DNA from 3 places in the Saccharopolyspora sp. NPDC000995 genome. Region 2 is predicted to be linked to each of the others. Evidence: riboswitches for the same ligand, from Rfam matches in the RefSeq annotation. Region 2 holds a riboswitch; each other region holds the start of a gene.
What was found. Region 2 has a riboswitch for thiamine pyrophosphate ahead of thiO (glycine oxidase ThiO). Riboswitches for the same ligand answer to the same signal wherever they lie in the genome.
Positions count from the first base shown of each region.

Region 1: it holds a riboswitch for thiamine pyrophosphate, as region 2 does, so the genes downstream of both, ACWDKQ_RS33725 (purine-cytosine permease family protein) here and thiO (glycine oxidase ThiO) in region 2, are expected to answer to the same signal.
Region 3: it holds a riboswitch for thiamine pyrophosphate, as region 2 does, so the genes downstream of both, thiD (bifunctional hydroxymethylpyrimidine kinase/phosphomethylpyrimidine kinase) here and thiO (glycine oxidase ThiO) in region 2, are expected to answer to the same signal.

Region 1 covers NZ_JBSFLZ010000186.1:586-7,748, forward strand. Annotated here, with positions in the region: gene ACWDKQ_RS33715 (family 2B encapsulin nanocompartment shell protein) at 74-1,474, shown strand; gene ACWDKQ_RS33720 (family 2 encapsulin nanocompartment cargo protein polyprenyl transferase) at 1,520-2,563, shown strand; gene ACWDKQ_RS33725 (purine-cytosine permease family protein) at 2,829-4,157, opposite strand; TPP riboswitch at 4,148-4,261, opposite strand; gene ACWDKQ_RS33730 (helicase HerA-like domain-containing protein) at 4,272-4,760, opposite strand; gene ACWDKQ_RS33735 (VOC family protein) at 4,830-5,222, shown strand; gene ACWDKQ_RS33740 (hypothetical protein) at 5,542-5,700, shown strand; gene ACWDKQ_RS33745 (SGNH/GDSL hydrolase family protein) at 5,840-6,688, shown strand; partial or broken gene ACWDKQ_RS33750 (thioesterase domain-containing protein) at 6,989-7,163, opposite strand, start outside.
Region 2 covers NZ_JBSFLZ010000043.1:27,845-35,007, reverse strand. Annotated here, with positions in the region: gene ACWDKQ_RS16560 (hypothetical protein) at 1-892, shown strand, start outside; gene ACWDKQ_RS16555 (S1 family peptidase) at 1,049-2,176, shown strand; gene thiE (thiamine phosphate synthase) at 2,289-2,960, opposite strand; TPP riboswitch at 3,082-3,187, shown strand; gene thiO (glycine oxidase ThiO) at 3,178-4,308, shown strand; gene thiS (sulfur carrier protein ThiS) at 4,296-4,496, shown strand; gene thiG (thiazole synthase) at 4,644-5,408, shown strand; gene ACWDKQ_RS16530 (hypothetical protein) at 5,440-5,574, opposite strand; gene ACWDKQ_RS16525 (FUSC family protein) at 5,596-7,163, opposite strand, start outside.
Region 3 covers NZ_JBSFLZ010000003.1:102,000-109,162, reverse strand. Annotated here, with positions in the region: gene ACWDKQ_RS02545 (hypothetical protein) at 76-273, opposite strand; partial or broken gene ACWDKQ_RS02540 (ISKra4 family transposase) at 472-783, opposite strand; gene ACWDKQ_RS02535 (hypothetical protein) at 885-1,127, opposite strand; gene ACWDKQ_RS02530 (hypothetical protein) at 1,369-2,109, opposite strand; gene ACWDKQ_RS02525 (hypothetical protein) at 2,270-2,566, shown strand; TPP riboswitch at 2,614-2,709, shown strand; gene thiD (bifunctional hydroxymethylpyrimidine kinase/phosphomethylpyrimidine kinase) at 2,697-3,494, shown strand; gene tenA (thiaminase II) at 3,756-4,466, shown strand; gene ACWDKQ_RS02510 (polysaccharide pyruvyl transferase family protein) at 4,757-5,872, opposite strand; gene ACWDKQ_RS02505 (DUF2218 domain-containing protein) at 6,016-6,315, shown strand; gene ACWDKQ_RS02500 (hypothetical protein) at 6,498-6,947, opposite strand; gene ACWDKQ_RS02495 (hypothetical protein) at 6,960-7,163, opposite strand, start outside.

The DNA of each region.
Region 1 (7,163 bases), on a different contig from region 2:
GGTCCCCGATGCAATCCGACCGACACCGCCATGAACCCTGCACCAGCTTCGCGCCTCAAGGAGAGAAGGCATCGTGACCGTGACAGAGCCGGCCCTCGGCGTCGAGGAGCAGAACGCGCAAAGCCTAAGCACGGCGGCGGCGCGGAACCTGGCAACGACGACCAAGTCCCAGCCGCAGATGCAGAGCACCACCTCGCGGTGGCTGCTGCGAATGCTGCCGTGGGTGGACGTGTCGGCGGGAACCTACCGGGTCAATCGGCGGTTGAGCTACGCCGTCGGGGACGGGCGGATCACCTTCTCCAACACCGGCGCCGACGTGCGGGTCATCCCGCAGGAACTCGGCGAACTGCCGCTGCTGCGCGGATTCGACGACCATTCGGTACTGGGGGCGCTGGCCGACCGCTTCGAGCAGCGGGAATTCGAGCCGGGCGAGGTGATCTCGACCGCCGGTCAGCCCGCGGACCGGGTCGTGCTCATCGCGCACGGCAAGGTCAACAAGATCGGCACCAGCGAGTACGGCGACGACACCGTGCTGAAAGTGCTTGCCGACGGCGAGTTCTTCGGCGCACACGCGCTGGCCGCCGATCAGGCGACTTGGAACCACACGTACAAAGCGGCCACGCCGTGCATCGCTTTGACGCTGAGCACTCGGGCGCTGCAGGAGGTGAACAACCAGTTCGAGCGGCTCCGGACGCACATCGCCAACAACCACGACAACCCGACGCCAGCCCAGAACAAGCACGGTGAGGCGGACATCGAGGTCACTTCCGGGCACTCCGGCGAACCGACGCTGGCCGGCACCTACGTCGACTACGAACTCGCGCCCCGGGAGTACGAACTCAGCGTCGCCCAAACGGTACTGCGCGTGCACAGCCGCGTCGCGGACCTCTACAACCAGCCCATGAACCAGACCGAGCAGCAGCTGCGGCTGACCATCGAAGCGCTGCGCGAACGACAAGAGCACGAACTGATCAACAACCGCGACTTCGGCCTGCTGCACAACGCGGACCTCCGCCAGCGAATCCACACCCGCACCGGCCCGCCCACCCCCGACGACCTCGACGAACTGCTCTCCCGCCGCCGCAAGACCCGGTTCTTGCTGGCCCACCCGCAGACCATCGCCGCCTTCGGCCGGGAGTGCAACCGCCGCGGCATCTACCCGCAGACCACCGAGGCGCAGGGCCGCCAGGTGCACGCCTGGCGGGGCGTGCCGCTCCTGCCCAGCGACAAGATCCCGATCAGCGATCGCGGCACCAGCTCCATCCTGGCGATGCGCACCGGTGAGGAGAACCAGGGCGTCGTCGGCCTGCACCAGACCGGCATCCCGGACGAGTACCGGCCCGGCCTGTCGGTGCGCTTCATGGGCATCAACGACCAAGCCGTCATCTCCTACCTGGTCAGCACCTACTTCTCCACCGCCGTCCTGGTCCCGGATGCCCTCGGCGTCCTCGAACGAGTCGAGATAGCCCGCTGACAACGCTTCTTCCCAGCACAGCAAGATCGGTCGAAGGGAAATCGGATGACCACCATTCACCAAGACGCCAACAAGGCGGGTACGGCCTACGAGGCGCTGACGCGTAGCCGCGCGATGGTCGAGCCCGCCCTGCGGGCAGCGGTCGACCGGTTGCCCACCCGCATGCAGCAAATCTCCGGCTACCACCTAGGTTGGCTGGACGAGCGCGGCAATCCGGTCCGCGCCGACCGGGGAAAGGCGTTGCGACCCACGATGGTGCTGCTCGCCGCCGCCGCCGTAGGCGGAGATCCGGCTGACGCGGTGCCCGCAGCCGTCGCCGTGGAGTTGGCGCACAACTTCTCGCTGCTGCACGACGATGTGATGGACGGCGATGTCACCCGGAGACACCGCCCGACGACGTGGACGGTTTTCGGCAGCGGTCCCGCCATCCTCGCCGGCGATGCCATGCTCTCGCTGGCCGCCGACGTGCTGTCGTCGTGCCGGCATCCCGAGGCCGCCACGGCGATGCGGATGTTGAGCACCGCTGTGCTGAACCTGATCAACGGCCAGATCGCGGACCTCGCCTTCGAGGACCAGCGCAACGTGGAACTGACCGAATGCCAGCGGATGGCCCGGGACAAAACGGGGGCGCTGCTTGGCTGCGCCTGCGCTGTCGGCGCGATGTTCGGCGGTGGCAAGGCCGACCAGGTCGCCCGGCTCCGCAGCTTCGGCGAGCGGCTGGGGCTGGCTTTCCAGCACGTCGACGACTTGCTGGGCATCTGGGGCGATCCGGCGGTCACCGGCAAACCGGTGTTCTCCGACCTGCGCACCCGCAAGAAGACCCTGCCGGTGGTTTCCGCGCTGACCTCCGGCACGCAGGCCGGTCGGCGGCTGGCCGCCCTCTACCTCCGCGACCAGCCGCTGTCCAGCAGCGACCTGGCCCAGTCCGCCGAGCTGATCGCGCTGGCCGGTGGGCGCGCCTGGAGCCAGAACCAAGCCGACGACCTGCTCGCATCCGCGCTGAGCGACCTGCACCGCTGCGACCCGGCCCCGCGCGCGGCCGAGGAGCTCAGCGCCCTCGCCCACCTGATGACCCGCCGCGACCACTGACACCGACCACCGATCCCGGCTACCACCCGGATCTGGGAACACCGCCTCCGGGCGGCGGCCGGGGTTCGGCAACAGCCGATCGAGTTCGGAGTGCAGACATGCCGAGTCAACAGCGCGCGGTGCTGCTCGCCGCACCGCGCTCGTTCTGCGCCGGGGTCGACCGCGCAACTGTCCTTGAAGAGCCCGGAGTTCGTGGCCCTGTGAAGCGATCACCGGGTCAAACCGCGCGAAGCGGACGCGGCTCCGTCACGGATGGCCGCTGAGCTCAGCTCCCGTCGGGGCGGCGGCGGAAGGCTCCGATGAGCGCAGCCGCGAGGGCGGCCACGAGGAACGAGGTGAGGGCAGCGCTCATCCACGTCGGTACCGTGAAGCCGAGCGCGTCCCGCACACCCGTCCACAGCTGGCTCCACCAGCCGAGCTCGCCCGGGTTGATCAGCTGGAACGTCGAGAAGCCGAGCAGCCAGGCAAGCAGCATGCCCCAGCGGGACGGGGCCTGCGCGGACAGGTCCCAGTCGCGGCGGCGGGCGTGCACGAAGTAGTCCACCGCCAGCACGCCGAACATCGGCACGAACACCGAGCCGATCAGCAACAGGAAGTTCGAGAACTGGGCGATGTCCAGGGTCAGCGCGAACAGCGTGATCACCGCGCCGACGACCAGGCACAGCACCCGGCGGTCCGCGCTGGGCCGCAGGTTCTGGATGGAGACCGCGGTCGAGTAGGTGTTGGCGAAGGACTGGTCGACCTCGCGAAGCACCAGGATCCCGAAGAAGATCACCCCGAGCGGAACCGCCAGCAGCGGGTCGAACGCTTTGTCGGCATCGCCGGCGACCAGCGCCAACCCGAGCAGCCCAAGCAGGTAGCAGGCGATCTGGGTGACCGAGTAGCCCACCGTCGCGGCGGTGAACGCGCCGGTCGCCGACTTCGAGTGCCGCGAGTAGTCCGAGGCAACCGGGATCCAGGACACCGCGACGGCCAGCGCGGCGTCCGCGCCCGGCCAGAACCCCTGCCAGGAACCGGTGCTCATGTCCGGCAGCGGATTGCTCACCAGCAGCTGGACGAAGAAGAACACCATCGCGATCGCCACCGCGATGCTGACGTAGCGCCGCAACAGGCGCAGCGCGCCGAGCGGGCGCAGCGTGAGCGCGGTGGTCAGCGCCCCGGCCAGCACCACGTACAACCATCGCGGGCCGCCGCCGAACAGCGCCTCCGCGCCCTGCGCGATCACCAGAAGCTCGAAGGTGCCCCAGCCGACCAACTGCAGGACGTTCAGCACGGTCGGCAGGTAGGACAGCTTGGTGCCGAAAAGGCCCCGCAGCAACATCATCGCGGGTGCCCCGGTGCGCGCCCCGGGGATCGCCGAAATCCCGACCATGATGCTGCCTATGACGGTGCCCACCACGCACGCGGTGACGGCGGCCGTGAAGGACAGCTGCGGCACTCCGCTCGGCGCGAGCACGGCCAGCGCCCCGCTGAACCCGAGCAAGCTCACCCCGAGGTTGCCCCAGAACGCGCCCTGGTCGAGTACGCCCAGCGTCTTGGGCGCCGGTTCGTCCAGGGTGTGAGGAACTTCGGCACGATCGACGTCAAGCGCCATCAACAGCTCCCTACGCCGGCATTATCCGGACAGGTTCTGCGGTCGGTGGCGCGTGCGGTGCCACCCTCTCAGCCCGGTGCGCCCGAGCTCCCGCGTGGATAAGTTGGAGGCACTTTACCCCGAGGAGGTGACGGATGTCAGGTGAGTCCGATCACCTACGGCGGTTGCCGAACAATCCCCGGGTGATCTCCCGGCCGAGGGTGCTCGCCGCGATCGGAAGAACGACCGCGCCTCGGGGTTCTCCATCGCCTTCTCGAACAGCCCCGGCTCCTCCGGCGCTTCCGGCTCCTCCGGCGCTTCGGGCGACTCCCGGGCGGCGACCTTCTTCGACAGCAGTTCATAGGCGGATTCCCGATCGACGGCCTGCTCGTACTTTCCGCGCAAATCGGACGACGCCGCACCGGCCCGCACCTCGTTACGCGCCGAGCTCGACCGCGCCCCCTCGATCACGTTGCCCGAGCGATCGTCCGTGGCGCGTTGTCCGCCACCGGGCTCCCCGCTCCTCGCCGGTTCCCGCCTGCTCGACGGTAGGCCGCCGGGCACGCGCCGACGAATCGCCACCCGGACGAGCGATGCCTGGACGGGTCCGGCTGCCGTTCCCATTGACTTCGACCTTGGTCGAAGTCCTACCCTCCGGAGTACCGCAGCACGACGAGGAAAGCGAGCAATACCATGGCCGTTCAGCTCAACCACACGATCGTCGCCACCACCGACAAGATCGCCAATGCACGGTTCGCCGCCGATCTGCTCGGGCTGCCCGATCCGGAACCCTTCGGGCCGTTCATGTGCGCCCAGACCAGCAACGACGTCACGCTGGACTACCTGGAGACTGAAGAGGAGATCACCCCGCAGCACTACGCGTTCCTGGTCAGCGAAGGCGAGTTCGACGAGATCTTCGCGCGGATCCAGGCGCGGGAACTGCCCTACTGGGCGGACCCCGGGCACCACGACGCGGGGCAGATCAACACCCGGGACGGCGGGCGCGGCGTCTACTTCGACGACCCCGACGGCCACGCCCTGGAAATCCTCACCCGCCCCTACGGCAGCGGCGACCAATCCAGCTGACCCACTACCTGGCCATGTCAGGGCCCGTTAGCGCTTTGCCTTCTGTGCAGCCTATGAGGGCGAAGTCAAGTAGCGGTGTTTCCGGTGGTGGGCGTGCGGCTCGCCCCCGTGGAGTGGACGGGGTTGATCATGATGGGAATGGTGTTGTGGTGAATGCGACTGGCTGTGGTGGCCGATCTTCACCTCTGACCCGACGTACCAGCAGGCCCGTACCGCAAACCCGTTGTGGGGCTCGACGCCATCGGGCGGATGTGGGAGGCCGAGCGCGTCGGGCCCGACGAGGATTTCCGGCTGACGAGCAGCCCTGTGGCGCTCGAAGGTGACCGCTGTCGTGCGGGAGGTGGTCCGCTACGGCGGCCCGGCGGCCCAGGAGTACCGGGATCTGTGGATCCTGCGGTTCGCCCCGGACGGGAAGTGCCTGGCCTTCGAGGAATGGCCATTCTGGCCTGACAAGGACTACCGCGCCGAACCCCGCTGACGCGGCGATTCTTCGCCAAGCGGTCGCCGGATCGTCACCGCCGCCTCACCGCCGCAGGAAGATCGGCGATCACTATGCTCACGTGCAGGACGCGATCACGGCGGGCCCGCCCGGCCCGCGACAAACACGGACCCTGGCGGTGCTCGGCGATTCGGTCGCCATCGGCATGGGCGATCCGGTGGTTGGCGGGTGGCGCGGTTTCGCGCCGCTGCTGGCCGAAGCGCTCGGCGCCGCGGAGCTGGCGAATCTGGCATCGAGCGGGGCGCGTGTCGCAGCCGTGCGTGACGCCCAGTTGCCCGTCGCCCTTCGCGCCGCGCCGGATGCGGCCGTGGTGATGGTCGACATGAACGACACGATGCGCTCCGACTTCGACGCCCGACGGCTACGGCGGCAGCTCAACGACATCGTGCGCGCGCTAACCGCCGTCGGCGCGACCGTCGTGACGATCCGATACCACGACCACGGCCGGATCTTCCGGTTGCCCGGGCCGTTGCGGAGGGCACTGGCCAGGCGCATCGGCGAACTCAACCGGATCTTGGACACCGTCGCCGAGACGCATGCCGTCGCTGTGGTGGACCTGGACCGGTTGCCGGGTGCCTACAGCCCGGCAACGTGGAGCGTCGACCGCTTGCACCCCTCCGAACTCGGGCACCGGTTGCTCGCGGCAGCCTTCGCCGACCGGTTCGCGGCAGCCGGTTTGGCCGTGCCCGGCGAGGTCTCGCTGGAATGCTCCGGGGGCGCGCGGGTCAGCGGCTTCGACCACCTGCGGTGGCTGCTCGCCAAGGGCCTGCCGTGGCTGCTCGGGCGCGGTCACGACCTGCTCTGGTTTGCATTGCGGACCGTGCTGGACGTCGCGCTGGGCAAGCGGCGAACCGGACCACATTTGTCCATTGAGGACTCTCGGAGCTCGGAGGCGAAACCGGCTGAGCACCTCCGCGATGTCGGACTAGGTTGCACCCGAACGACTTCGAACGGAGATGCGCCTTAAGCCATCCGCTCGCTTAAGACTCCGTGCTGACATCGTTAAAATCTTGGCAGACGGCGGAGTTCGCCGCGAACGCCGACCGCTACCGCGAACACTTCGCGCCGTGGTTGCCGTGGGTCGAATGCGTCGCGGACGAAGTGTCGGCCAGGCACTTCCGCCCACCACGGAACGTGATCGATCGATCACAGCCGAGATGGCCACTGGTGGACGAACGGCCGCGATCGAGACTTGCTGTATTTGGTACTTCGGTTCAGCCGTTTTCGCCGAAACCACAACAGGCTCGCAGTGGCTGGTGCACGGTCTTCAATCCAGTGATCGCAGCCAGTCGTGGACGACCTGGGCCGTCGACGCGGCGAACTCCTCCATCAGCGAGTAGTGATTCCCTGGTACCTCGACGATCGTGGACACGCCGTCCAGCTTGGTCCTCCAGTTCTTCCCCGCCAGGTCCGGGCTCATCGGTTCGGACGCGCGAATCAGC
Region 2 (7,163 bases):
GGAATCGGCAGAGGAGGGGGAGAAGTCCAGGAAGAAGCTCGACCTGTCACCGACTCAGGTCGCGGGAGCGGCGCTGGCCTCGGTGACCGCGGCCTTCCTGGGATCCCGGCTCGGGGTGGCGGGCACGATGCTCGGCGCCGCGCTGACGAGCGTGGTCATCACCGTGGGCGGGGCGCTCTACCAGCGGTCGTTCGACAGCGCGAAGGCGAAGGCCGTGCACGCCGCCGCGAAGGCCTCCGAGAAGCGGCTCAAGCGGACCACCGTCACGCGCTTCGTGTCGAAGGAGGGCCAGAAGGTCGAGGCGACGCGGCACATCCGCCTGACGCCCGGCATGCACTGGCCGGGCGGGGAAACGGTGGTGGACGAGGACCGCACGGCGAAGATCGACACCGAGGCCGCCACCCGAATGCTGAGCTGGCCCGGAACGGAGCAGGCGACCGAGGTCGTCGAGAGGGGGCCGAGCTCCGATCGGCGCAAGCTCCGGGGCCGGTGGGTCGTGGTGGCCGCTAGCTGCGCGGCGGCTTTCGTGCTGAGCATGCTGATCGTCACCGGCGTCGAAGGTGTGACCGGCAAGCCGCTTTCCGGTGGCGACGGCGGAACGACGCTCGGCCAGGTGCTGCACCGCGATTCGCAGCCAATGCCCAGCGCCCCGGCCAAGCCGGCCAAGCCGCAGGAGACCCCGAGCGAGCAGCCGCAGCCGTCGATGGAGGTGAAACCCACCCAGCAGCCGGCGGAGCAACCCACCGCGGAGGCCCCGGCACCCACCCAGCAGCCGACGCAGGCTCCGACCTCGACCGAGCCGCCGAGTCAGGCACCGGAATCGGGCGTCGTCGACCCGCGCGACCCCGCCGCTAGGACGGGTGAGCTGCAGCAGTCCACTTCTGGGCGATAAAAACCACAGGTCAGGCGCCCCTGTGCAACTCGATCGAGTTGCGCACGGGGCGTTTTGGACGCTATGGGGCGAAAGAGAGATGTGGGGCTGGTGATTTCCTCTGATACTGGATCGGCGACGGGGCTCTGAGATCCAGCTCATAGAGGGAGACATCAGATGAAGCGCAGACTCGCGGCCCGGGTGGCCGGGACCGTGATGTTGGCGACGGGGACAGTGGCCGCGCTGACCATGCCAGCCACCGCCACCACTGAAACCGCGCCGCTCGCGAGCGAAGCGGTGACCCTGCTCGACGCGATGCAGCGCGATCTGGGACTCGACCGGGACCAGGCCCTCCAGCGGCTCGACCAGGAAGCCGACGCCAATCGCGCGGAGCAGCAGCTCCGCGGCTCGCTGGGTGGCACCTTCGGCGGGGCGTACTTCGACCCGGCGAGGGGCAAGCTCGTCGTCGGCGTCACCGACCCGGCCGCCTTCGACGCGGTGCGGGCGGCCGGTGCCGAGCCCACGCTTGTCGACTACTCCATCGAGGAGCTCAACGGGGTAGTCGAGGGCCTGAACCTTCGCAGCGCCGCAGCCCCCAAGCAGGTTTCCGGCTGGTACGCCGACAGCCGCACAAACTCCGTCGTCGTCACCACCAGGTTGGGCAGTGCCGTTGAGGCGGCGCAGTTCGTGCGGTCCACTGGCGTTCTCTCGGACGCGGTGCGGGTTGTGGAGTCGATCGAGAACCCGCGCACCTTGGCCGACGTAATCGGTGGCAACGCCTACTACATCGGCAGCGCCCGCTGTTCGGTCGGGTTTTCGGTGCGGGGCGGCTTCGTGACCGCCGGGCACTGCGGCAACGAGGGCGACACCACGTCGCAGCCCACTGGCCGGTTCGAGGGCTCGTCGTTCCCGGACAACGACTACGCCTGGGTCCGGGTCGGTGCCGAGGAGACTCCGAGGGCGCTGGTGAACCAGTACAACGGCAGCAACGTCAGCGTGGCCGGCTCCACCGAGTCCGCCGTGGGCGGGTCCATCTGCCGTTCCGGTTCCACCACGGGCTGGCGCTGCGGTTCGGTGCAGGCCAAGAACCAGACCGTGCGATACCCGCAGGGCACCGTGACCGGCCTGACCCGCACCGACGTCTGCGCAGAGCCCGGTGACTCCGGTGGTTCGTGGCTGTCCGGCAACCAGGCCCAGGGCGTGACCTCGGGCGGTTCGGGCGACTGCACCTCCGGCGGCACGACCTACTTCCAGCCGGTGAACGAGATCCTCCAGGCCTACGGCCTGAGCTTGCTCACCCAGTAACTCCCCGACCGGCCCCGGCGATCAGCCAGGGGCCGCGTCATGTCCGGAGTGTCACGGTTTCAGTGCAACTGCTCTCGGTGCACGTTCGGTGCGGGCCAGGGATCGACGGGCGTCAGCCCAGGCGGTCGCGGAGTTCTCGGGCTGCCGCCCGGGGGTCCTCGGCTTCGGTGATCGCGCGGACCACGACGATCCGCTCCGCCCCGGCCTTGAGTGCCTCGTCGAGGTTGTCCGGGCCGATGCCGCCGATCGCGAACCACGGCCGACCGTGCCCGCGGTGCTCCGCGGCGTGCTCCACCAGGTCGAGCCCAGCCGCCTGGCGCCCCGGCTTGGTCGGGGTCGTCCACACCGGACCGGTGCAGAAGTAGTCCACACCGGGTTCGGTGGCCGCGGCATCGGCCTGCACCACGTCGTGCGTGGACCGGCCGATCACGACGTGCTCGCCGACGATGCGCCGGGCGATCTCTACCGGCAGGTCGTCCTGCCCGAGATGCAGGATGTCGGCCTCGGCAGCCATCGCTACGTCAGCGCGGTCGTTCACCGCGAGCAGCGCGCCGTGCCGCACGCAGGCCTCGGCCAGCACCTCCAGCGCCGCCAGCTCGTGGCGGGCCTCCAGCGGAGCGCCGTTCGGTTTCTTGTCCCGCAGCTGGATGATGTCGACCCCGCCGGCCAAGGCGGCGTCCGCGAGCTCCGCGAGATCACCGCGCTCGGTGCGCGCGTCGGTGCACAGGTATAGCCGCGATTCGTCGAGGCGGGCGCGGATGCCGAAGCCGTCCAATCCAGGCATGTTCCACAGGGTAGCCCCCTGCGGCGCGGTCGCCGGACGCGCTTGGCGCTCACGCCCCGGGCATCGTGAAAATTGCTCGACCTCGCTCCTGACGTCGCGATCCTCGCCCGGTACGGTGGTCCTCGGTGAGCACGGGAGTCCGGGTACCGGGCTGAGAGGGGGCGTTGGCCCCGACCGTCGAACCTGATCCGGGTCATGCCGGCGCAGGGAGCGTGAAGTGTCTGAAGGACGGAAGAAGTACGTCGTCGTTGTCGGCGGCGGCGTGATCGGCATGTCCGTGGCCTGGCGCGCAGCCGCCGCGGGACATCGGGTGCAGCTCGTCGACGCCGAACCGGCGTCCGGGGCTTCCAACGTGGCCGGCGGGATGCTGGCGCCGATCGCCGAGGCGTGGCCCGGCGAAGAGGAACTGCTGGAACTGGGCGAGGCGTCGCTGCGGCTGTGGCCGGCGTTCGCCGACGAGCTCGGTCGAGCCTCCGGCCTGCCTTCGGGATTGCGCCGTGAGGGAACCCTGGTCGTCGGCGTGGACAGCGCCGACCGGGCCGAGCTGGACAGCCTCGTCGATCACCTCGCCCGGCTCGGCCGCACCGTCACCCGCCTGACCAGCCGGGAGGTGCGACACCTGGAGCCATCCCTGGGACCGGCGGTGCGCGGTGGGCTTGAGGTGCCGGGCGACCTCGCGGCCGACAACCGCCTCGCGCTGGCTGCGCTGCGCGCGGCCGCCGCTGCGGCAGGCGTCGATTTCGTCGCCGCGAACGCGAAGCGGGTCCGGCCTGGCGCGGTGGAGCTCGAAGACGATTCCACTGTGGACTGCGATGTCGCGGTGATCGCGGCGGGCGTCCACTCGGGCGCGCTGCACCCCGCGTTGAAGGACCGAATCCGGCCGGTGAAAGGCGAAATCCTCCGCCTGCGCGCGCGGACCACGGCGCTGCCGCCGCCCAGCCGCACGATCCGCGGCCCGGTGCGCGGACGGCAGACCTATCTGGTGCCGCGCGACGACGGCGGGCTGGTGCTCGGCGCCACCCAGTACGAAGTCGGGTTCGACACCGAGGTCACCGTGGGCGGGGTGCGGGACCTGATCGCCGCCGCCGAGCGGCTGATGCCGGGTATCACCGAGTACCAGCTCGTCGAGTCCGCGGCCGGGTTGCGCCCGAGCACCGACGACAACCTGCCGGTGATTGGCTGGCTGGAACCTGGTGTGCTGGCGGCCACCGGGCATCACCGCGGCGGCTTCCTGCTCGCCCCGGTCACCGTCGAGGCGGTGCTCGCGCTGCTGCACGGCGAGGAGCCTGCCACCGAGATCAAGGCCGCCGATCCGAGCCGATGGGGAGGACAGCAGTGCACGTCGTGATAAACGGGGAGACCCGGCAGGTAGCCGCCGACGCAGTGCTCGCGACGGTGCTGCAGGAATTCGGGGTGCCCGACCGGGGCGTGGCCGTGGCGCTGGACGGGGCGGTGGTGCCGCGTGCCATGTGGCCGGGCACCACGCTGAGCCCCGATGCCACCATCGAGGTCCTCACCGCAGTGCAAGGAGGGTGACGTGGCTCCGCCCCACCCGGATGAGGGGCTACAACCCGGAAGGTTGCGGGCCAGCCCGAACCGACCCGTTGCGGGGCAGATGAAGTACATGCGCCTCGAACCGGAGCATCGGTTTCCGCGCCACCCGAACCCATCATTAGGAGAGTTATGGACGACCCGTTGGTGATCGCAGGCCGCGAGTTCGGTTCGCGCCTGATCACCGGGACCGGAGGGGCGACGAACCTCGCGGTCCTGGAGCGTGCGCTGATCGCGTCCGGAACCGAGCTGACGACAGTGGCGATGCGCCGCTCAGACGCCGGCGGCGGCACCGGGGTGCTCGACCTGCTGCGCAAGCTCGGCATCGAAGCCCTGCCGAACACGGCGGGCTGCCGGACGGCGGCTGAGGCCGTGTTGACCGCGCAGCTGGCGCGGGAGGCGCTGGAGACGAACTGGGTCAAACTGGAGGTAGTCGCCGACGAGGACACCCTGCTGCCCGACCCGGTGGAGCTGCTCGACGCCGCGGAACAGCTGGTCGACCAGGGCTTCGTGGTGCTCGCCTACACCAACGACGACCCGGTGCTGGCGCTGAAGTTGGAGGAGGTCGGCTGCGCGGCGGTGATGCCGCTCGGTTCGCCGATCGGCACCGGCCTGGGCATCCGGAACGCGCACAACATCGAGATGATCGTCTCTCGCGCATCGGTGCCGGTCGTGCTGGACGCGGGCATCGGCACGGCCTCGGACGCGGCGCTGGCGATGGAGCTCGGCTGCTCCGCCGTCCTCCTGGCCACTGCGGTGACCCGCGCCCAGGACCCGGAGCGCATGGCGGCGGCGATGCGAGCGGCGGTCGAGGGAGGCCGCCTGGCGTCCCTGGCGGGCCGAATTCCCAAGCGCTTCTGGGCCCAGGCCTCCAGCCCCGGCCGTCCGCTGGAGTGAGAGCGGAGGGCGCTGGCCGACCGGGACCGGCTCACCAGAACCGGTCGGGGGCTGGCCGGTCCCTGCCGAGCCGCCAGCCCACACCGATGCCGATGAAGCCGTCCACGATCATGATCGCCGCGCCGGCGCCGACCGCCAGCAGCTTGGCGGCCAGCACCAGCGACATCATCCGGGTTCGGTACCCGGGTCAGCGGATGTGGAGGCGTTCGGGGCGGACGAAGCTGATCGTGTAGCTCTTCCACGGGCTGTCGTAGCCGAAGGTCCGGTCGATCGCCTGGCGGGCGTGCAGGGCGTTCTCCACCAGCGAGCTCGCCAGCAGCTCCGTCGCCGGGGCGCTGCCCGCCGGCACGTCCGGGATCTTCGCCGTCGGCTTGCCGCCCAGCAGGTCGTCCACCGCGCGCAGCGCCGGAACCGCGACTGCCTGCTCGGCTTCAGGCCGGAACGCGAGCGTCGCGACGTCCTGCCGCAACGCGTCGAGCGCGATTGCCGCCGCACGCGTAGCGCGGTCGTCGTCGGTCTCCTCACCGGTCCCGTCGAGCATTGCCGGCATGCCCAGCAGGTCCTGGGTGCGCCGCAGCGCCAGCACGTTCGCCGCCTGCAGCGCCACGGGCAGATCGACGCCCTGGCCGGCCGCTCGCACGCTGCGCAGCAGTTCGGACACCGCCCACACCGTGGACCGCACCGCGCCGCGCACGTCCGGCAGGATGCTGCTGGGCAGGACCAGGTAGCTGACGTAGCCGACGCTCAGCGCGATGGCCGCTCCGACCGCGGTGTTCGCCGCGAAGCTGATGCCCACGTTGACCAGCGGTCGGTCCAGCCGCATCGCCTGGTCGACGACGGTCACCACGATCAGGCAGCCGAGCAGCGCCTGGTAGTCCGCGCGCAGCCGTGTCATGTTCAGCAGCATGCCGCCGATCACCAGCGGCACCAGCAGGAACGTCCCCGGCAGCAGGGTGATCAGCACGGCTAGTGCGGTCACGCCCAGCACCGCGCCACCGGTCCGCTCCAACGCGCCGGTCATGCTGTCCCGCGCCGCTGGCTGCAGCACGACGTACAGCGCGAGCAGCAGGCTGGACGCCGAGGGGTCGCGCAGCAGCAGGACGATCACCATGCCGAAGGCGACCGCGAGGGTGCAGCGCAGCGCGTGCCGGAACAGCGACGAGCGGAACGAGAGGTGCGCGCGGACCGCGCCCATGACCCGCTCCCGGCGCGCGCCTGGAGCCGGCGGCGGCAGCGGGGTCTCGACGCGGCGCATCACCGCGGCGCGGATCCGGTCCAGCCCCTGGTTGAGGCCCTGGACCACGTCCGGCAGGTCCTGCCGTCCGCCGCGCGCCACCACGGCCTGCGCCGGGTCGCGGCGAGCCGCGGCTGGCAGTCCGGTGCAGGCGCGGGAGCGCACTGCACGGGCGAGTTCGGCGGCGACCTGGTCGGCCTCCGCGACGATCTGCTCAAGGCGGGCGGCTTCCGCCCGGTCGCTCTGCTGGGCCTGCGCGAGCAGGGTTTCGCGCGCCGCGCGGGAGCGAGCCGCGCCGGCCAGCACCTGGCCGAGCCAGGTGGCCGAACCGTCGGCGCGCCACGCGGCGGCGGCCGATTCGACCACGCCTGGCCCGGGTTCGAGCAGCGTTCGGGCGACCGCCACGCGAGTCGCCCTGGTCGGATCGCCGAGGCCGATGATCACCCGCAGGACCAGTGCGAACAGCGCGCCGGCTGCGGTCGAGGCGAGCAGCATCAGCACCGGCTGGTCGGAGCCGATCC
Region 3 (7,163 bases), on a different contig from region 2:
GCCGACTTGCGGGGAAAGACTGCGATCGTGAGCGCGGCGGCCGGCGGACCGCAGCCACCGCGCTCACGAGGGGATTCACTCCATTTCGGCGGCCACCACGATCGCGTCGCGCAGGGCCGCGCGCAGTCTGCCGACCTCCAGCGGGGAAAGCACCGCGGTCTCACCCGGTGGAGCGATCACGACCACGTTCCCCTGATTGATCAACACTGACATGTCCCGGCGTCTGCCGGTGACATCGCGGCAGCTCACGTGCCACTGCCTGGCGGGCTCCACGATCCCCAGCCTCCCTGTTGCTGTCCTCGCGCTTTGCCTCCCGCGCGCGGTTGTTGATCGAGGGACGCAGTTGGGCGCGCACCGTGACGGCGGTTCTGCGCATAAGTCACCCGAAAGCTTCTGGCGCACTCCCCGGTAAGGAGTGCAATACGCAGAGTGGGCGCAGTTTCAGTTGGGTGTGGCGCTTTTGGGGGTAGGTCATGCTCGGGGGATGGTGCGGGTGGGGTGGTTGCGTTGTTGTTCTTGGGTGAGGTGGTAGGTCCAGTAGTCGTTGAAGTCGCCGTTGGTGTGGAGGGCGCGGAGTTGGAGGATGGCTTCGGCGCCGGGTGGTTTCCAGCGGGCGCCGGTGATGTCCATGCGGTCGGCGATGAGGTGGCGGCAGGCGCCTTCGATGATGCCGGTGGCGATGGGCCAGCCGTGGGTCAGGGCGGTGGGGTAGTCGAGGTAGCCGACTTGGGCTTTGCGGGTGAGGTAGGTGACCGTGGCTGCGGCGTTTTTGCGTTGCGTCGGGGTCGGGTCGCCTCGTGTGCATCTCGGCCGGCAGGTTCAGCACGCCGTCCGCGGGATGGACAGTGCACTCAGCCGGCGCCGGTAGGCCAGCCGGGTCACGGTCACCTCCCCGAACACCGTGGCCAGACCACGCCGGCGACCCGCTCCAGGAGAGTGCGCTGTATGCCCTCGGGGCCGGTCACGCCACCGGGAACCGGGTGCTCACGCACCGCACGAAGATCAAGATGTTTCTGTAGCAGCCGGCGCATCAACTGCCGGGACCGCTCGGTCAGCGGCTCTTCCAGCTCGCCATGCGTGATGCCACGGTCAACGGCGCCGAGCTCCGTGATGATCGACCCGAACACCGCCCGAGAGGATTCGAACGCTCCGGCGACATCGTGGTTCGCGTACCTGCCACAGGGCTCCTTCTTTACGTTGATGGACGTCAGACGCCCACCACGTAGTCAGAAGGAGCCCCTTTCATGATCACCGCCCGCCGAACCCCCCGACCACAGCTCCCCTAGTAAGTACCGGTAGTGGTTGATCCGGAGAGCAAAAGAGCCACACCCAATTGAAACTGCGGACACCGGCGGGGGCGGCCGGTCTTCAGACCGGGCGGACCACCAGGCCGTTCGGTTCGGCGGTGAAGGTAACCGCGGCTTCCTCGAAGTCGGCGATCGGCAGCTCGTCGCGCACCAGCCGGTGCGGCGCGTCGAAGGCCTCGACCCGGATCTCGCGGGTGGTCAGCGTCCGCTCCGGGATGTCCGCGCCGCCGACCTGAACCTGCAGCTTGCCGCCCTGCACCGTCATGGTCAGCCAGCCGCCGGGCACCGTCAGCTGCTCACCGTCGAAGGTCAGGACCAGCCGGCTGCCGGCAGGGTCCTCGGCGCGCACGGCGACGTGCGAGATCGCGACGTCACGCTGGCCGGAGTCGCCGGCCAGGGCGATCACGTCCCGCTTGACCTCCTCGGCGGGGCCGTCGCCGGGCTTCGGCGCGAGCACCGGGGCGCGCAGCTCGGCGGCCACCCGGTAGGGCTGCCACGATCCGGCGCCGATCAGGTTGACCACCGCGGTGATCTCGGCGTCGGCCAGCAGCCGGTCGCTGCCGGGAGCCGGAGTCACTTCAACCGCGGCGACGTCGCGCCGGTTCAGCAACTCGCGCAGCGCATTCGCGCGCTGCCTGCTGTTGCGGTCGAATCCGCGGGTGATCGCCACCGTCCCCGAACCGGCGGCCGCCACGGCGGCTTCGGTCAGGTCCGCCAGCGGGGCCCAGATCCGGGCGGGATCCTCCGGCCGGGGCTGCCGGCGGGAACGGGCGAAGCTCGGGGCATCGGTCGTGGTTTCCATCATCAACCACTTTAGTCCGCGACGAAGGGTTGGCTGGCCTGCCGGTGGGGGCCTTCATGGTGTGAATTCGATCGCTGTGCCGGGCGCCGGGCGAGCGGCCGTGCGCCTATCGGAGCAGGCACCGACCGCTCGGCGGCCGGGCGGTCTTGTCGCGAGGCGCATGCGCGGCAATGCTGAAGCCATCACCGAGGGGGCGGGGATGACCGAGGTGCACTTTCCTGAGTTGAGGCGACAGCGGGCCGGTCACGGTCGGGCACGTGGAGTGCTGGTGTGCTGGCTGGTCTCGGACGGCAGCCGGGTGCACGTCGGCGATCGGGTGGCGGAGGTCCAGGTCGCCGACGACTGCTGCGGCACGACGATCGGGTGGGTTTCGGCGCTGGCCACCGGAACGCTCTGGCACCAGGTGCGGCCCGGCGAGGTGCTCACCGCCGGCGTGGTGGTGGGCCTGATCGACTGAGGACGCCGAGGGCGTGGTCGCGCGGCGGCCCCGGTTGTTAGGTTGGTGGCAGTGACGCGGGGTGCCCGGGCTGCCGGGCTGAGAACAGACCCGTTGAACCTGACCTAGCTCGTACTAGCGGAGGGACGTCATGGTTCCCAATGTGCTGACCATCGCAGGCACCGACCCCAGCGGCGGCGCCGGTGTGCAAGCCGATCTGAAGACCTTCTCCGCGCACGGCGCCTACGGCATGTCCGTGATCACCGCGCTGGTCGCGCAGACCACCACCGGCGTTTCCGAGGTCCACGAGGTGCCGCCGGAGTTCATCACCGCGCAGTTGGTCACACTGCTCGACGACGTGCGGGTGGACGCGGTCAAGATCGGCATGTTGGCCAACGCCGAGGTGATCCGCGCGGTGATCGGGGTCCTCGACCGCTACGCGCTGCCGCGCGTTGTGCTGGATCCGGTGATGGTCGCCAAGAGCGGTGACCGGTTGCTCGCGCCTGAGGCGGTCAGCGTGCTGCGCGACGAGCTGCTGCCGCGCGTGGACCTGATCACCCCGAACCTGCCCGAGGCCGCCGATCTGCTGGGCGAGCCGGAGATCACCGACCCCGACGACATGCCCGCGCAGGCCGAGCGGCTGGCCGGGTTGGGCGCGAAGCAGGTGCTGCTCAAGGGCGGTCACCTCGACGGCCGGTCCAGCTCGGACCTGCTCTACGGCGACGGCATCGCCGAATTCCTCTCCAGCGAGCGCGTCGTGACCACCAACGACCACGGCACCGGCTGCACGCTGTCGGCCGCTATAGCGGCGCTGCGCCCGCAGCGCGCGGACTGGCTCGAAGCGGTGCGCGAGGCCAAGGAGTACCTGACGGAGGCTCTGCGCGCTTCCGACCGGCTCGATGTGGGCCACGGCCACGGCCCGGTGCACCACTTCCACCACTGGTGGTGACCGTTTCCGGTTTCGGGCTCGCCTCGCGCGGCGGTGCGGGTGGCGCAACCTCAGACATCGCCTGGACTTTGGGGCCCCCGATTTGCGCATGACCGGCTTCGGGGCAGTCCTTGCCAGATGACGTCTGAGAACCCGCGGCGGTGCAAGTTCGCACAGGTGGGCTAAGCGCTTCCGGCGCTTCGAAGACATAGAAGAACTGGTTCTAAAGCGGCACCGGCACCCAGCAGTGCACCGGGGTTGCGCATACGACGAGAGGTCCTGATGAGTAAGCTGCCCGCTCCGCCCGCCGACGGTTTCTGCGCCGAGGCATGGGCGCTCACCGCCGATCTGCAGCAGGCGATCGTCGAGCACCCGTTCAACACCGCGCTCACCGATGGCACCCTGGACCGCGACCGGTTCGCGTTCTACATCGTGCAGGACGCGCGCTACCTGGTCGGTTTCGCGCAGGCGCTGGCGGCCGCCGCGACGCGGGCCGACAACGCCGAGGACGCGGCGTTCCTGGCCGGTGCGTCCCAGGGCGCACTGGTCGAGGAGCGCCGTTTGCATGCCGGTTACGTCGCGGAGTTCGGCCTCACCGACGCCGAGATCGCCGGGATCGACACGTCCCCGTCATGCCTGGCTTACACCTCGTACCTGCGGGCGACCGCGCTGACCGAGTCGTATCCGGTGCTGCTGGCGGCGATCCTGCCGTGCTTCTGGGTGTACCAGCACGTGGGCACCACCATCCTGGAAGCCACCGGCGGTGCCGAAGATCACCCGTACCGGGCGTGGATCCAGACCTACGCCGACGACGAGTTCGCCGAGGCGGTGCTGACCGCGCGCGACCTCACCGACCGGGTCACCAAGGGCGTCGACGCCGAGACGCGGCAGCGGATGCTCGACGCGTTCACCCGAGCGACTGAGTACGAGTGGCTGTTCTGGAACAGCGCTTGGATCAAGGAGGAGTGGCAGACTTCACGATTCCTAAAGTAATCGCGAAACCCGTTGCAGGGTGGGAAGAACGCACTTCGGCCTGGCGTGATCCGGTGCCCGAATGGGCCCGTAACGAATCGCGGTTCGAAGCGATGCTCCCATCGAGACGCCCGTCCGGGCGAGGACTTGGGTGTGGGTTCTTCCCACCGTAGACGGAGTTTCGACGACCGTGGGCAATTCTCTTCTGATCGTTCTGGCGGGCATGCTGGTGCCCGTGTTAGCGGCTGCGCCGTTCTACCTCGCCGACCGCCGTCGGGAGCAGCAGGATCTCGTCGAAGGCGACGAATAGGTCAGCCCCCGTAGACCTTCTTCGCGAGTTCTTCCTTGCCCCGCTTGAGTTCCTGCAACGCATTGGCGGCGAATCCACCGCTGGTCGGCATGGCCGGGATCCGCAGGCCTTCGCTGAGCGTCCAGCCGGAGCCGCAGTCGATCAGCGACCGGTGCTTGTTGGTGTAGTAGCCGGAGTTGATCGACACCGCGACCCCGTGCGCTCCGGCCGCGGCCGCCATCAGGTGCAGGTGGAATCGGCTGGACAGCCAGCGCTGCCCGCCCGCCGCGGGCAGCCCGTCGGCCATGATCTCGGAGAACGGGTAGAAGCGGGCGCCCGGCAGGTCGTGTTCCACCAGCGCGAAGACCTCGCGGTCCACGCGCGGGATGCCTTCGACGATGCCGACCTGCTCGGGGCGCACGCCCCACTCGCCCAGCGTGTCCAACAGGAATCCGGCCAGCGCGGGCACGGAATCGTCGAGCAGGTCCGACTGCAGGCACACCATGACCTCGCGCAGGTCGTCGTCCCGGTACAGCCCGGGTTCGACCCCGAAGAACATGTCGTCGCCGGTGTGCGAGGTGGCGCTGGACAGCGCCGCCGACGGCTCGTCGCGCACGTCGACGACCTCGAACTGCGCGGCGAGGTTTCGCAGCAGCGGTTCCGCTTCGTCGGCGACTGGCGACAGCCCTTGGCCGGTCATCACCGCCCGGCCGCCGGAGCGGCGCGTCGCCGCCACCGCGGCCGCGAGCAGGCCGATGTGCCGCGGCCAGATGCCGTTGACGAATCCGCCGCCGACGATGTGCACCAGGTCGGCCCGGGCTGCCAGTTCGATGCCGGCCACCCATCGCGGCGCCAGCCCCGGGTTGTTGAACGCGTGCTGCACGAACGACGCGACCTCCCACGGCCCGTCCGACGGGGCCTCCCAGCACAGCCGCCAGAAGGTGTCGGTGAACCGGACGCGCGGATGCAAGTGGCCGAGCAGGACATCGCTGGGTCCCGGGTTGGGGCAGTCCACCCAGATCTCGCTGTCCGGCGCGACGCGTGCCAGGTGCTTCAACCAGGCGGCGGCGATCAGTTCGTCCCCGTAGTTCGGGTGCCCGGTGGTGGCGACGAGGTAGACGGTGGGGGGCTTCGTCAACGGTGGGGCTCCAGCCTTCGGGTGCCGAGTCCCTTTCGAACGTAGCAACGACGAGGCCCCAACCGCCGTGCTTGGTGATGTCTCGCACCCCCGCCGCCACCGTAGGTACCAATCAGGGTGCGCTAACTTTCATTGAAGGCGTGTTGACGATCCGATCCCAGGCGAAGGTGGGCACCGACAAGCCGGTCGGCTACGCGAAGCGGCTGTCCTCGCACCTGGGCGCGAGTGCGCAGCGTCCGAAGAACCCGATGGCATCCGGATCACCCTGGCCGCCGACAGCGGCGTGGGCACCCGGCCTCCTGGTCAACGAACCGGATGTGCTCGCCCTGCACGCCGAGGCGGAGAACGCCGAGGTGCTCGACCGCGTGCAGGACGTGATCGGCCGCCACCTCGAGCGTTTCGGTCAGCGCGACGAGCTCAAGGTCAACTGGACGAACGACTGAGTATTAACAGTGGCGATGATCATGCGAAGGTCAGGCGAGCGGCGTCAGCCGCTTCCTGCCACGCGCAACTCGCGGCGCAGTGAGTTCTCGGACGTGGTCATTCATGAGTCGGGGATTCCGGACCGCGACGCCGTCCGAGGTACCACTACCCGCACAGGCTCGCACAACGACCCGGAATTCTTCTATTCCTTGCTGATCTCGTCGCGGATGCGGGCCAGGCGCTGGCGGGAGCGGTTGAACTTGGCCTCGAAGTGCTTCTCGAACAGGTCCGTGGGCAACTGCGGGACCTCCGCCGGCTCCGCCGATCGCTGCTGCGGTGCGACCGGCGCCGGCCGGCGTGCCTCCGACTCGGCCTGCGACCTGGTTTCGGCGTCGGACCCGGTCTTGGCCTCGGTGTCGGGTTCGGTCGCCGGTGGCTGCTCGTCGGTGCTCGGCCGTCGGGGGATGACCGTCGGCGTCACCGGCTTGACCGGTGCGGGCGGGGTGCGCAGCGCGTGTCTGCCCTTCGGGGCGGTTGCTGGTTCGGCGACGCCGCTCTCGGCGAGGCGTCGGTTCGCGCGGTTGAGCAGTGGCCAGAAGATCAGCGTGGCCAATGCGAAACCGGTGACGAACATCAGCACGAGCAGATCCACGAGTAGCTCCGATCAGTTCTGTCTGGCGGGGCCTGTCTGCGGGGCGGCGCCGTTGGTGTGCGTCCGCTCAATGGGAATGGTGTAGGTCTGCGCGTCGTCGCGCTGCTCGGGCAGCCGCACCGGCTGCTGCTCGGCCTTCGCGATCCGTTCGACCTGCTCGACATTCCGGTCCCGCGTGATCTGGTCGATTTCTTCGGCGATGTCCGGAATCGGGTC